DNA from 3 places in the Parabacteroides sp. AF18-52 genome. Region 1 is predicted to be linked to each of the others. Evidence: riboswitches for the same ligand, from Rfam matches in the RefSeq annotation. Region 1 holds a riboswitch; each other region holds the start of a gene.
The links. A riboswitch is a leader RNA that binds a small molecule or an ion and turns the genes downstream of it on or off. The one in region 1 is predicted to bind cobalamin.

Region 1 (4,266 bases):
GAAGCGTGCGGTGCGGAGTTCTTTATCTTCGATATCCATACATTCGATAGCCAGGCGTACGATGTTGATAGTCGAGAAAGAAATGTTTCCGCGTCCGATAGAAGTCTTCGGTCCGAAGCGATTCTCGAATACGCGGGTACGGCATCCCATTGTTGCTACCTCATACATATAGCGTTGCGGATCGTCCGCTTTCCAGTCTTCATGCTGGTTGAATGTAGCATCCAGGTTCAGGAAGTTCGGGAAGAAACGGCGGGCAGTCACTTTGCATGCCAGTTCGTACAAGTCATAGTTGCGGTCTTCCGGCAGATAGCTGACGCCACGTTTCTTTTTCCATATCTGGATCGGGAAGATAGCCGTTTCGCCGTTGCCGACACCACGATAAGTACTTTTCAATATCTCACGAATGATGCAACGCCCTTCGGCTGAAGTATCCGTGCCGTAGTTGATAGAGCTGAACACCACCTGGTTGCCACCGCGTGAATGAATGGTGTTCATATTGTGAATGAAAGCTTCCATCGACTGATGGACACGGCTGACAGTTTTATTAATAGCATGCTGTATGATCCGTTTGTCACCGCTCAGGCCATCCAGCGGACGCGTTACATAGTCGTCCAGTTCTTTATTATACAGATGTGAGTAATCCACGCCGTTCAGGTCTTCCAGGTTCTTGATCTCTTCAATAAAGCTGTTACGTACGTAAGGAGCCAGATAGAAGTCGAAAGCGGGGATAGCCTGTCCGCCGTGCATTTCGTTCTGAGCTGTTTCCAGGGAGATGCAGCCCAGGATGCTGGCTGTCTCGATGCGTTTTGCCGGGCGTGATTCGCCATGTCCGGCAGAGAATCCATATTTAAGGATGCGGTCCAGTGGATGCTGAACGCATGTCAGGCTCTTGGTCGGGTAATAATCTTTATCATGAATGTGCAGGTAGTTGTTTGCAACGGCCTCTTTTACCTCTTCACTCAACAGGTAATCGTCGACGAACGGTTTGGTGGTTTCACTGGAGAATTTCATCATCATGCCTGCAGGAGTATCTGCATTCATATTGGCATTTTCGCGCGTGATATCGTTCGATTTAATGTTGATAATCTCCAGGAACATATCGCGTGTTTTAGCTTTACGGGCCACACTGCGCTGGTTACGGTAAGCGATATATTTCTGTGCAACGTCCTTACGGCTACTGTTCATTAGTTCCAGTTCGACTGCATCCTGTATCGCTTCGACTGTCATTTGCGGTTCTCCTTTGAATGAAATATGATCCGTAATCTGGCGGATCAGCTGCAAATCCTCCCCATTTTCTGTATGCAGCATGGCTTTTCGTATCGCTGTTACTATCTTCTCCTCATTAAATCCGACGATACGTCCATCCCGTTTGATAACTGTTTGTATCATGATAAAATTGATAATATATTTATGTTGTTTTTACTCCAACAAAGGTATGCTTAAACTGTATATGGTGTTCTTTTTGGAAAACTTTTAACGAGTTAAATTATGTCAATCTTCTGATTATTAGATATGAAATAGAGAAAAGTGGAAAACTTTTATATTTTTTATGTCGAAAATGTTTTCCAAAAAGGATAGTCAAGTGTGAGCTCTCTTCTAACCATTGCATTATCAGCCTCTTATGTGTCCTAATAAAAAATATGCACAATCTGGAGTAAAATGTGTAATATTTTCTCTACATTTGCCGCCGAATCGGTTCTGTATTATCTGGTCGGGTGATACAGATTAAAAGGGAATCGGGTGTAAATCCCGGACAGTCCCGCTGCTGTGAAGCTCCGTTCAACATTCTGAAAACAACTAATGCCACTGACGATTCAGTTGACTGTGGAAAGTTGACAGTAGACAGTTTTTCTGTCCGTATTTATCTGTCAACTGTCACATGTCAACTATCAACTTTCCGTCGGGAAGGCTTCAGAATGGGAGTCAGTCAGAAGACCTGCCATTCATTAAAGGCTCATGTCCTCGTGGGTTAGGATACGGGTTCGAAAAGATTGTTTATTTCAAAAATTATCAGATTATGGAGAAAGATTGTCCGCGTTGTGGGGTCTCCTTTGTATGCCGGGTAGACGATATCTCTGCCTGTCATTGTGCACCTGTGAAATTGGATGAGCTCCAGCTTGCTTATGTAAAGATGCATTATCCGGGATGCTTATGCAATTCCTGTTTGAATGAGATAAAGAAATATTTCTATGCCTGCGAGGTGAATCCCCGCTATAAACATTTAAAGCATTGATATGATACGGAAAATATTGATCGCAAATCGTGGTGAGATCGCGGTGCGTGTGATGCGCTCCTGCCGGGAGATGGGAATACAGTCTGTGGCTGTATTTTCGGAAGCCGACCGGGCCGCCCGGCACGTGCTTTATGCCGATGAAGCTTGCCTGATAGGCCCTGCGGCCTCCAAAGAGAGTTATCTGGATATTGAAAAAATTATTCAGGCAGCCAAACTTCATAAGGCAGATGCTGTTCACCCCGGTTATGGCTTTCTTTCGGAGAATGCCGCTTTTGCCCGGAGATGTAAGGAAGAAGGGATTATTTTTATCGGTCCGGCTCCTGAAACGATGGAAGCGATGGGAGATAAGATCTCTGCCCGCAAACGTATGATCGAAGCCGGCGTACCGGTAGTTCCCGGAACACAGCAGCCGTTGCAGAGTGCGGAAGAGGCAGTTCGGGTTTGTAAGGAGATCGGTTTTCCTGTGATGCTGAAAGCATCGATGGGCGGCGGTGGAAAAGGGATGCGGCTTATTTATAAAGAGGAAGAGGTGGTGGAAGCCTATAATTCCGCCCGTTCGGAATCTCTTTCTTCTTTTGGAGACGATACTGTTTATCTGGAGAAGTTTGTGGAAGAGCCTCATCATATCGAATTTCAGATTCTGGGCGATAATCACGGGAACGTGATCCATCTCTGCGAACGTGAATGTTCGGTACAACGGCGTAACCAGAAGATCGTAGAAGAAAGCCCGTCACCGTTTATTACGGCTGAATTGCGGAAAGATATGGGAGAGAAAGCTGTTGCTGCGGCAAAGGCCGTTAATTATTCCGGTGCAGGTACCATCGAGTTTCTGGTGGACAAACATCGGAATTTTTATTTCCTGGAAATGAATACCCGCCTGCAGGTGGAGCATCCTATCACGGAAGAAGTATTGGGTGTCGACCTGGTAAAAGAACAGATCCGGGTGGCTAACGATGAGCCGCTCCATATCCGTCAGGAAGAGATAGCCCAGCGTGGCCATGCTATCGAATGCCGTATCTGTGCGGAAGATACCGAAGCCGGATTTATGCCGTCTCCCGGTGTGATCAGGCAACTGACGGAACCGAACGGCATCGGTGTCCGTGTGGACAGTTATGTGTACGAAGGATATGAGATACCGGTTTATTACGACCCGATGATCGGCAAACTGATCGTATGGGCGACTAACCGCCAGTATGCAATCGAACGTATGCGGCGTGTACTGCACGAATACAAGATCACCGGATTGAAAACCAATATCAGCTATCTACGCCGGATCATGGATACGACTGATTTTGTACAGGGGAAATATGATACTTCTTTTATTGCGAAAAATGCGGAACAATTACAGCATCCGGTAAGTGAGAGTGGTACGGAAACCGAGAATGTGGCTATGATCGCTGCCTATATCGATTATCTGATCAACCTGGAGGAAAACAAGTCGGGGTTGGCGTCGGATAACCGTCCTATCAGCCGCTGGCGTGAGTTCGGTCTTCAGAAAGGCGTCTTGCGCATTTAATAATTGGCTCATTAGCATATTAGAAAATTATTCATTATGGAAATACATATAGGAAAAAGAGTGGCGGATGTATCGCTGGTCAGCAAGGAAGGGAATAAGGTGCAGTTGACGATAGACGGTGTCCCTTATGAAGTCGATATTATGATGGCCGAGAACGGTGCCTGCTCTATTTTGCACAACGGTAATTCGTATAATGCCGAACTGATCCGGGGAGAAGGGGGCAAAAGTTATACGGTGAATACACATTTCCTGTCTTATGCCGTCGATATTGTCGATACACAGATGAAATATCTGCGTATGCGTAAGAGCAGCGAAGAACGGCAGGATAACAAGATCGTTTCTCCTATGCCCGGAAAAGTCGTGAAGGTACTGGTGGAGAAAGGCGACCGTCTGGAAGCCGGAGATATCGTCGTCGTGATAGAGGCGATGAAGATGCAGAGTAATTATAAGGTAAGTTCAGCCTGTACGGTACGTGAGGTATTGGTCAAAGAAGGAGATTCGGTAGCAAGCAACCAGG
Region 2 (4,266 bases), on a different contig from region 1:
CAAAGTGAAGGCTCCGGAATGCGTCCGAATGTCGGATGTTTGGAGCGAAGCCATCCGAATACCAACCCGGCAATCAACGCCCCGCCACTCGTACTCAGGCTGACAGGAATATCCCCGAAGTGGATAGCCAGCGAACCGATTATACCACCGATAAAGATACCCAACCCGACAAAGATCATATCCGTCTGGTTCGTAGGTCGATCGGCATATCCCAAAGTAGCAGCCGCCTCATTCACTTCCAGCTTTGTCCCGACCAGTTCGAGCATATCGCCCGGATCGATCCGGGTCGCAGCCAATACCGGAATACTGATCCCGGCACGTTTGATACTCTTGATACTGACACCATGCATCACCTTTTCCTTGCGGAGTTGTGCCACCGTCATGCCTGCAAACTTCTTGCGGGAGATCAATACAGGTAATGTCTCTGCAGGAAAATCCAGCAAATCGATATCATTCACTTCATCCCCTATCCAGTCTTCCTCACCGATCACAAACTCACGCCGTCCGCTCAAGACAACTTCATTTCCTTTCTGGAGCATCAGGTCCGGCTTCACATCATAAATAACATTATTGATACGGACACGCTCCACAAACAGGCGGCGCCCCTGACCTTCCAGATAATCCTCCAGTTCCTGTACGGTCTTTCCGGCACCGAACCAGTCATTGCTTATCTTATAAGCCCGGAAAGTGATAGGACGTGCTGCAGGCATAAATCCGGGCTGCTCACTTTCGTCATCATTTCCCATCCTGGCCTCCAGTTCTTTACAAGCCTTTTTCACGGATGCCAGTCCACCCAGCAGACGGGGAGCCACGTCACTCATGATCCAGGCAGAACCCGCCGTACCGAAAATATACGACACGGCATAAGCCACCGGCATCACGTTGATCATAGCCGTTTTATCGGCATCGCTCAGGCTTCCCTGATTGATCGTATCTTCCGCTACTCCCAATACGGCCGAAATAGTCTGTGAACCGGCCAGTAACCCGGCAGCTTCGCCCGCATTATATCCCATCAGTTTGGCAAGAATGAAAGGAATGAACAAACAGAACAGGCACATCAATGCTGCAAAAAGCATCTGCGGAAGCCCTTCCTTCTTCAGTCCCCGAAAGAACTGCGGTCCTACGCTGTAGCCGACAGCAAACAGGAACAAAAGAAAGAATACCGATTTAATTGGTGCACCGATCTCTATATGCAATTGTCCGATCAATACTCCGACCAGTAGAACACTGGTAACTGTCCCCAAAGAAAACTTCCCTATTTTAAATTTACCGATCCAGAAGCCCAATGCCAGTGTAAGAAAAATGGCCAGTTCCGGATAATGTTTGAGTAAATCTGCAAACCACTCCATATATTAATTGTTTGGCGTTAATATTAAGACATACGATATGTCCGGTTTTATTGTGGTAAATGGAACAGTATCCACAAGGAAGTTGTTCCGGCCGATTCAATTAAGAGAATATAAAATCCATCTTATTTTAAATAATTTTCTATCTTTGTCCCCGCTTTGGTGATACGATAACATTCCGTTAATCGTATAAAAGGGAATCCGGTTTGAATCCGGAACAGTGCCCGCTACTGTGAAGCCCGATAATAAGGAAAGCATTCTTACACCACTGTCCGATACAAGGATGGGAAGGTCGCTTTCCGGGCAAGTCAGGAAACCTGCCAAGGTTTATTTATATCGTATTCCCCCGGGGTCAGGAGAATGATAAAACATACGGACAATCTCTTTTTGATAAAAGAAAATGTTTACCGACAGCCGGTATTGTGGCTTGTCGTATTCGTTCGTTACCTTTTAATTTACATTATATGAAACATTTACTATTACTTATTGCTTGTATGCTCGCACCTATGTGCTGGGCACATGACGGCGAGAACTTCAAGGCATCCGACATGCTGGCCTCCATGCAACCGGGTGACAAAGCCGCCTTATTAATGGTACATTTCGGTACCACGTATGACGACACCCGTGCTCTCACCATCGACGCGATCAACCGGAAAGCGCAAGAAGCCTTCAAAGACATGGAAGTACGCGAAGCCTACACTTCCCGCATCGTAGCACGCCGCCTGAAAGCCCGCGGTATCGAAAAACTGAATCCGGTCGAAGCGCTGGAAAAACTGAAAGCAGACGGATATACTCATATCCTCATCCAGTCTACCAACATTATCGAAGGGGTGGAAATGGAATCGCTTCGCAAAGACATTGCACCGCTGGAAAAGAATTTCAAAGAGGTACGTATCGGCAACCCGCTGCTTTATACACCGCATGACTTTGAAGATGTGATAGCAGCCGTAGCAAAGAACGGAGCCAAAGAAGGCGCGACGGTTCTTGTCGGACACGGAACGTATACACCAGCCACGGCACAGTACGCCATGATGGATTATATGCTGCAATCCAAAGGATATACCGATTACCATGTAACCACCGTAGAAGGCTATCCTTCTTTCGATGATATGGTAGCCAAACTGGATGCCAGCGGTGTAAAGAAAGTACTGCTGATGCCTTTTATGTTTGTAGCAGGCGACCATGCCAACAACGATATAGCAGGCGATATGAAGCAGGAACTGGAAAGCAAAGGTTACCAGGTGTCTGTCTTTATGCAAGGATTAGGACAAAATCCGGATATCCAGAAACTATTCATCGATCATGCCAGGTTTGCGGCCAAACATAAAATGGTCAATATCACTGAAAAGAAAAAACAATACGCTGCTGAAAAGGACTAAGTTCAAGCACAAAACTAAATGTTCAGAAAAATACTAAAACTTACACATAAGATACTCGGATTACTTCTGAGTATCTTATTTCTGATGTGGTTTCTTTCAGGTATAGTAATGATCTATCATTCATTTCCCAGAGCATCACAACAGGATAAATTAGAAAGGCAACAGGTTATCGACGGAAATTTGCCGGATATGGAAACTCTTCTGTCCGTTCTTCCCGATTCAGCACAGGTCCGTTCACTCTCCATGGAAATGTATTTTGACCGGCCTGTGGTTCATTTTCGGGGAAAGAATACGCCCGAAACACTCTATGCAGACTCTCTGCAACCAGTCGAAGCAATAAATGACGAAACTATCGAGCGGACTGCAGCACAATGGTGCTCATCTCCGATCCTGCGTGTGGATTCGATGTATAAGCTGGATCAATGGATTCCTTTCGGACGGTTGCGCGAAGAGTTCCCCATCTATAAATATACATTTGCGGATGATGGCCGCCATGAACTCTATATTTCTTCAAAAACAGGGCGCGTCCTGCAATTCACCGACAAAGACCAGCGCTTATGGGCGTGGCTCGGAGCCATTCCCCACTGGGTTTACTTCACATCGCTCCGCCAGAATCAGGTTGCCTGGATCAACTTCGTGAAATGGAGTTCCGGCATCGGTTGTATCATGTGCCTGGCAGGATTGATCCTTTCCATACAACTGGCCTGGCGCAACCGCCATAAGAAGTTATTTTCCCCTTACAGGAAAAGATGGTTCAAATGGCATTATGTCAGTGGATTGATCTTCGGCATTTTCACCATTACATTCGCTTTCAGCGGAATGATGTCGTTAATGGATATTCCCGACTGGATGAAAAAAGCTCCGAAAGAAAAGCAGGATATGTCACGCCGCATCCCGTGGGGCGGATCGGAAGGACGTTTTGTCGCCTCTGCCTATCATCTGGATTACCGGAAAGTACTGGAGGCGGTCGACAGTGTAAAAAGCATCGAATGGGCAACCTGGCAAAAGTATCCTTACTACAGGCTTACCACCGATTCGCAAACAATCAATATCGATGCGACCGATACAACAGCAATCCGGGTTTTCCTCCTGACCGAAGATATGGTACGGAAAGAGGCGGTTAAAATGTATGGAGACAGCATCCCCTATAAATTAGATTTACTTACAGAATACGACCAGGATTATTACGGACGCAAAAAAGATCGTACGCAGTTGCCGGTCTACCGTATCATCGTCGACGATGAAATGCATACACGCCATTACTATCAGCCGGAAACGCTGATGCAGCGACGGGTAGACGATGACGGCCGGTTACGCCGTTTACTTTACAGCGGTCTTCACAGTCTCAACATCAAATTCCTTACCGACCGTCCGGTACTCTGGAATATCGTTATGTACACTTTACTACTCGGCGGGACATTCCTGTCATTGACCGGGGTCGTATTATCGATCAAATGGATTATCAGAAAGGCAAATAGATTTTTTAAACAAAAAGTATGAGAAAGCAAATTTTACTCTTATCAATGGTTATCGCTTGTCCG
Region 3 (4,266 bases), on a different contig from region 1:
AACGTTCCATTGGACGAAAACTTCAACATCACAGACGACACTCGTATTCGTGCCGCTCTTCCTACACTTAAGAAGATCCTGGCAGACGGTGGCAGCGTAATCATAGGTTCTCACCTGGGCCGTCCGAAAGGCGTTACTGATAAATTTTCACTGAAACATATTTTGGGTCGTGTATCTGAATTACTGGGCGTAGAAGTTCAGTTTGCTAACGACTGTATTGGTGAAGAAGCTGGCGCTAAGGCTGCAGCTCTGCAACCGGGCGAAGCTTTATTGCTGGAAAACCTTCGTTTCTATGCAGAAGAAGAAGGCAAACCAAGAGGTTTGGCAGAAGATGCAACAGACGACGAAAAGAAAGCTGCTAAAAAAGCAGTAAAAGAAAGCCAGAAAGAATTCACAAAGAGATTGGCTTCTTATGCAGACTGCTATGTAAACGATGCATTCGGTACTGCTCACCGTGCTCATGCTTCTACAGCTCTGATTGCTGATTACTTCGATGCTGACCACAAGATGTTCGGTTACCTGATGGAAAAAGAAGTAAAAGCTGTAGAAAAAGTAATGAACGACATCGCTCGTCCGTTTACTGCTATCATGGGTGGTTCTAAAGTTTCTTCTAAGATCGAAATCATCGAAAACCTGTTGAACAAGGTAGACAATCTGATCGTAACAGGTGGTATGACTTATACTTTCACAAAGGCTATGGGCGGTAAGATCGGTAACTCTATCGTTGAAGACGATAAGTTGGATCTGGCTCTTGACCTGATGAAGAAAGCAAAAGAAAAAGGTGTAAACCTTGTATTGGCTGTCGACGCAAAGATTGCTGACGCTTTCAGCAACGACGCAAATACAAAATATGCTAATGTTAACGAAATTCCTGACGGATGGGAAGGTCTTGACATTGGTCCTAAGACTATTGAAATCTACGCTGACGTTATCAAGAAGTCTAAGACTATCCTTTGGAACGGTCCGACAGGCGTATTTGAATTCGAAAACTTCACCGACGGTTCTCGTGCAGTAGGTAACGCTATAGTTGAAGCTACTAAGAACGGTGCATTCTCTCTTGTTGGTGGTGGCGACTCTGTTGCTTGCGTTAACAAGTTCGGTATTGCAAGCGAAGTTTCTTACGTATCTACAGGTGGTGGTGCTTTACTGGAAGCTATCGAAGGCAAAGTTCTGCCGGGTATCGCTGCTGTTAAAGGCGAACCGTACAAATAATTTTAGATATTGTTTATAATATCCTAATTAAATATAAAACTCCGGTGAAGTGATTTCACCGGAGTTTCTTGTTTTATAATCACTACCTCATAATATCCCATCCGGGATATATTACGGAAGAATAACATAGCCATATATGGCTCCTTGCAATATTGAATTAATTCATATCTTTGTTATCGACAATGGTTTCCGAATCACAATTCAGTGAGGAAGATTAAAAGGGAATCCTGTGAAAATCAGGGACTATCCCCGTAGCTGTAAGTTTTATTCCTGCAAAGGAAAAATGTTGTAACCTCTGTATGCCACTGGTCTCAGATCGGGAAGGTGTTACAACAGAAACAAGTCAGAAGACCTGCCATTTCAATCAGACAGAATCCAGCGCTTTCGGGTGAAAAGCAGTGGTATGAATCCTTTATAAGATCCATTTATCACTTTATCTCCGGGAATCATTGCGGAACTGCATGAACAGAAGTATTGTTTAATCTTAAATAAAAAGTATGATCAGCACGGAGATTTTTATTGTCAAGAGAGATGGTAAAAAAGAAGTATTCTCACTTGACAAAATCAAAAATGCAATAGCTAAAGCATTTTTATCAGTAGGTAGTTTCGCTACCCAGGAAGTAATAACCAATATCCTCAGCCGCATCAGTGTCAGCGAAGGGACAAGTGTGGAAGATATTCAGAACCAGGTGGAAGTTGCTTTGATGGCAGAACATTATTATGCGGTAGCAAAGTCATATATGCTATACCGTCAGAAACATCTGGAAGACCGGGAAGTTAGGGATAAACTGCGCTTTCTACTGGATTATTGTGATGCATCCAATCCGGCTACCGGAAGTAAATACGACGCTAATGCCAATGTAGAGAATAAAAATATCGCCACACTGATAGGTGAGTTACCGAAATCGAACTTTATCCGCCTGAACCGCCGCCTGCTGACAGACCGGTTGAAAGATATGTACGGAAAAGAAGTATCGGACCGTTACCTGGAACTGCTGAATCACCATTTCATTTATAAGAATGATGAAACGAACCTTGCCAACTATTGTGCCAGTATAACCATGTATCCCTGGCTGATAAGCGGTACAGCTTCCGTGGGAGGCAACTCTACGGCCCCAACCAATCTGAAATCTTTCTGTGGTGGTTTCATCAATATGGTATTCATCGTTTCAAGCATGTTGAGCGGTGCATGTGCAACTCCCGAGTTTCTGATGTATATGAATTATTTCGTCGGATTGGAATATGGAAAAGATTATTACCGGCACGCCGATGATGTGGTAGACTCGTCCAGTAAGCAACGTACAATAGACAAAATGATTACAGACTGTTTCGAACAAATAGTCTATTCTATCAACCAGCCGACCGGTGCCAGAAACTTCCAGGCTGTATTTTGGAATATTGCCTATTATGACAAATATTATTTCAACAGTCTTTTCGAGAATTTTGTATTCCCTGACGGCAACAAGCCCGACTGGGATTCGTTAAACTGGTTGCAAAAGCGGTTCATGAAATGGTTCAACAAAGAACGTACCCGCAACGTTCTGACCTTCCCGGTCGAGACTATGGCGCTCCTGTCGAAAGATGGAGATGTACTCGATAAGGAATACGGGGATTTTACGGCCGAGATGTATGCCGAAGGACACTCCTTCTTCACTTATATGAGCGATAATGCCGATTCGTTAAGCAGTTGTTGCCGTTTGCGCAACGAGATACAAGACAACGGTTTCAGTTATACGCTGGGAGCCGGAGGGGTATCTACCGGTTCTAAAAGCGTATTGACAATCAACCTGAACCGTTGCATACAGCATGCTGTGAAGTCCGGTATACTTTATCCGTTCTTCCTGGAAGAGGTAATCGATCTCGTACATAAAGTCCAGTTGGCCTACAACGAGAATCTGAAACAGTTACAATCCAAAGGCATGCTCCCCCTGTTCGATGCCGGTTATATTAATATGAACCGCCAGTATCTTACGATCGGGGTGAACGGATTGGTAGAAGCTGCCCAGTTTATGGGTATCGAAATCAATGACAACCCTAAATATGAAACATTTGTACAAGAAATACTCGGCATGGTAGAAAAATACAACAAAAAGTACCGTAATAAAGAGGTCTTGTTCAACTGCGAAATGATTCCTGCCGAAAATGTAGGAGTAAAACATGCTAAATGGGACAGAGAAGCAGGATATCAGACATTTCGCGATTGTTATAACAGCTATTTCTATATCGTGGAAGATACGACACTCAACGTTGTCGACAAGTTCCGTATCCATGGCCGACGTTATATCGAGCATCTGACCGGTGGTTCGGCACTACACATGAATCTGGAAGAACATCTGAGCAAAGAACAATACCGCCAGTTACTACGTGTCTCAGCTATAGAAGGTTGTAATTATTTTACATTCAACATTCCTAATACCATTTGTAACGATTGCAACCATATCGACAAACGCTATTTGAAAGAATGTCCTAAATGCCACAGCCAGAATGTGGATTATCTGACCCGCGTTATCGGTTATATGAAACGTATCAGTAATTTCTCACAACCCCGGCAGAAGGAAGCTCATATCAGACATTATGCTACGTTACACTGATTACGATATTGTCTTTCAGGAAGTACCGGACGAGATAACGTTGGCGATCAACATATCTAACTGTCCCAACCAATGCAAAGGTTGTCATAGCCCCTATTTACTGAAAGATATCGGCGAACCACTGACAGAAGATAGCCTTACCGTACTTCTCAGGAAGTACGGTAAGGCTATTACATGCGTCTGCTTCATGGGCGGAGATGCTTCACCTGCAGATATAGAACAATTAGCAGAATATCTGCATCGTCAGACTGTCGCTCCGGTAAAAGTTGGATGGTATTCGGGAAAAACCGAACTGTCTCCGGCTATTGATCTGGATTTCTTTGAATACATCAAACTAGGTCCCTATATAGAACACCAGGGAGGACTGAAATCACCCGCAACAAACCAACGTTTCTACCGTATCGAGAACGGAGTGATGAAAGATATCACTTACCGATTCTTTTCTACAGCTAAATAACAAACA

Region 2: it holds a riboswitch for cobalamin, as region 1 does, so the genes downstream of both, DWX23_RS21995 (sirohydrochlorin cobaltochelatase) here and DWX23_RS06095 (cysteine-rich CWC family protein) in region 1, are expected to answer to the same signal.
Region 3: it holds a riboswitch for cobalamin, as region 1 does, so the genes downstream of both, nrdD (anaerobic ribonucleoside-triphosphate reductase) here and DWX23_RS06095 (cysteine-rich CWC family protein) in region 1, are expected to answer to the same signal.

The regions. Positions count from the first base shown of each region.
Region 1 is NZ_QUGR01000002.1:635,544-639,809, reverse strand. Features, by position in the region: gene DWX23_RS06100 (anaerobic ribonucleoside triphosphate reductase) at 1-1,389, opposite strand, end outside; cobalamin riboswitch at 1,677-1,959, shown strand; gene DWX23_RS06095 (cysteine-rich CWC family protein) at 2,018-2,233, shown strand; gene accC (acetyl-CoA carboxylase biotin carboxylase subunit) at 2,235-3,749, shown strand; gene DWX23_RS06085 (biotin/lipoyl-containing protein) at 3,786-4,266, shown strand, end outside.
Region 2 is NZ_QUGR01000021.1:59,412-63,677, reverse strand. Features, by position in the region: gene aspT (aspartate-alanine antiporter) at 1-1,349, opposite strand, end outside; cobalamin riboswitch at 1,490-1,686, shown strand; gene DWX23_RS21995 (sirohydrochlorin cobaltochelatase) at 1,811-2,725, shown strand; gene DWX23_RS21990 (PepSY domain-containing protein) at 2,744-4,225, shown strand; gene DWX23_RS21985 (TonB-dependent siderophore receptor) at 4,222-4,266, shown strand, end outside.
Region 3 is NZ_QUGR01000004.1:373,539-377,804, reverse strand. Features, by position in the region: gene pgk (phosphoglycerate kinase) at 1-1,212, shown strand, start outside; cobalamin riboswitch at 1,379-1,587, shown strand; gene nrdD (anaerobic ribonucleoside-triphosphate reductase) at 1,710-3,803, shown strand; gene nrdG (anaerobic ribonucleoside-triphosphate reductase activating protein) at 3,787-4,260, shown strand.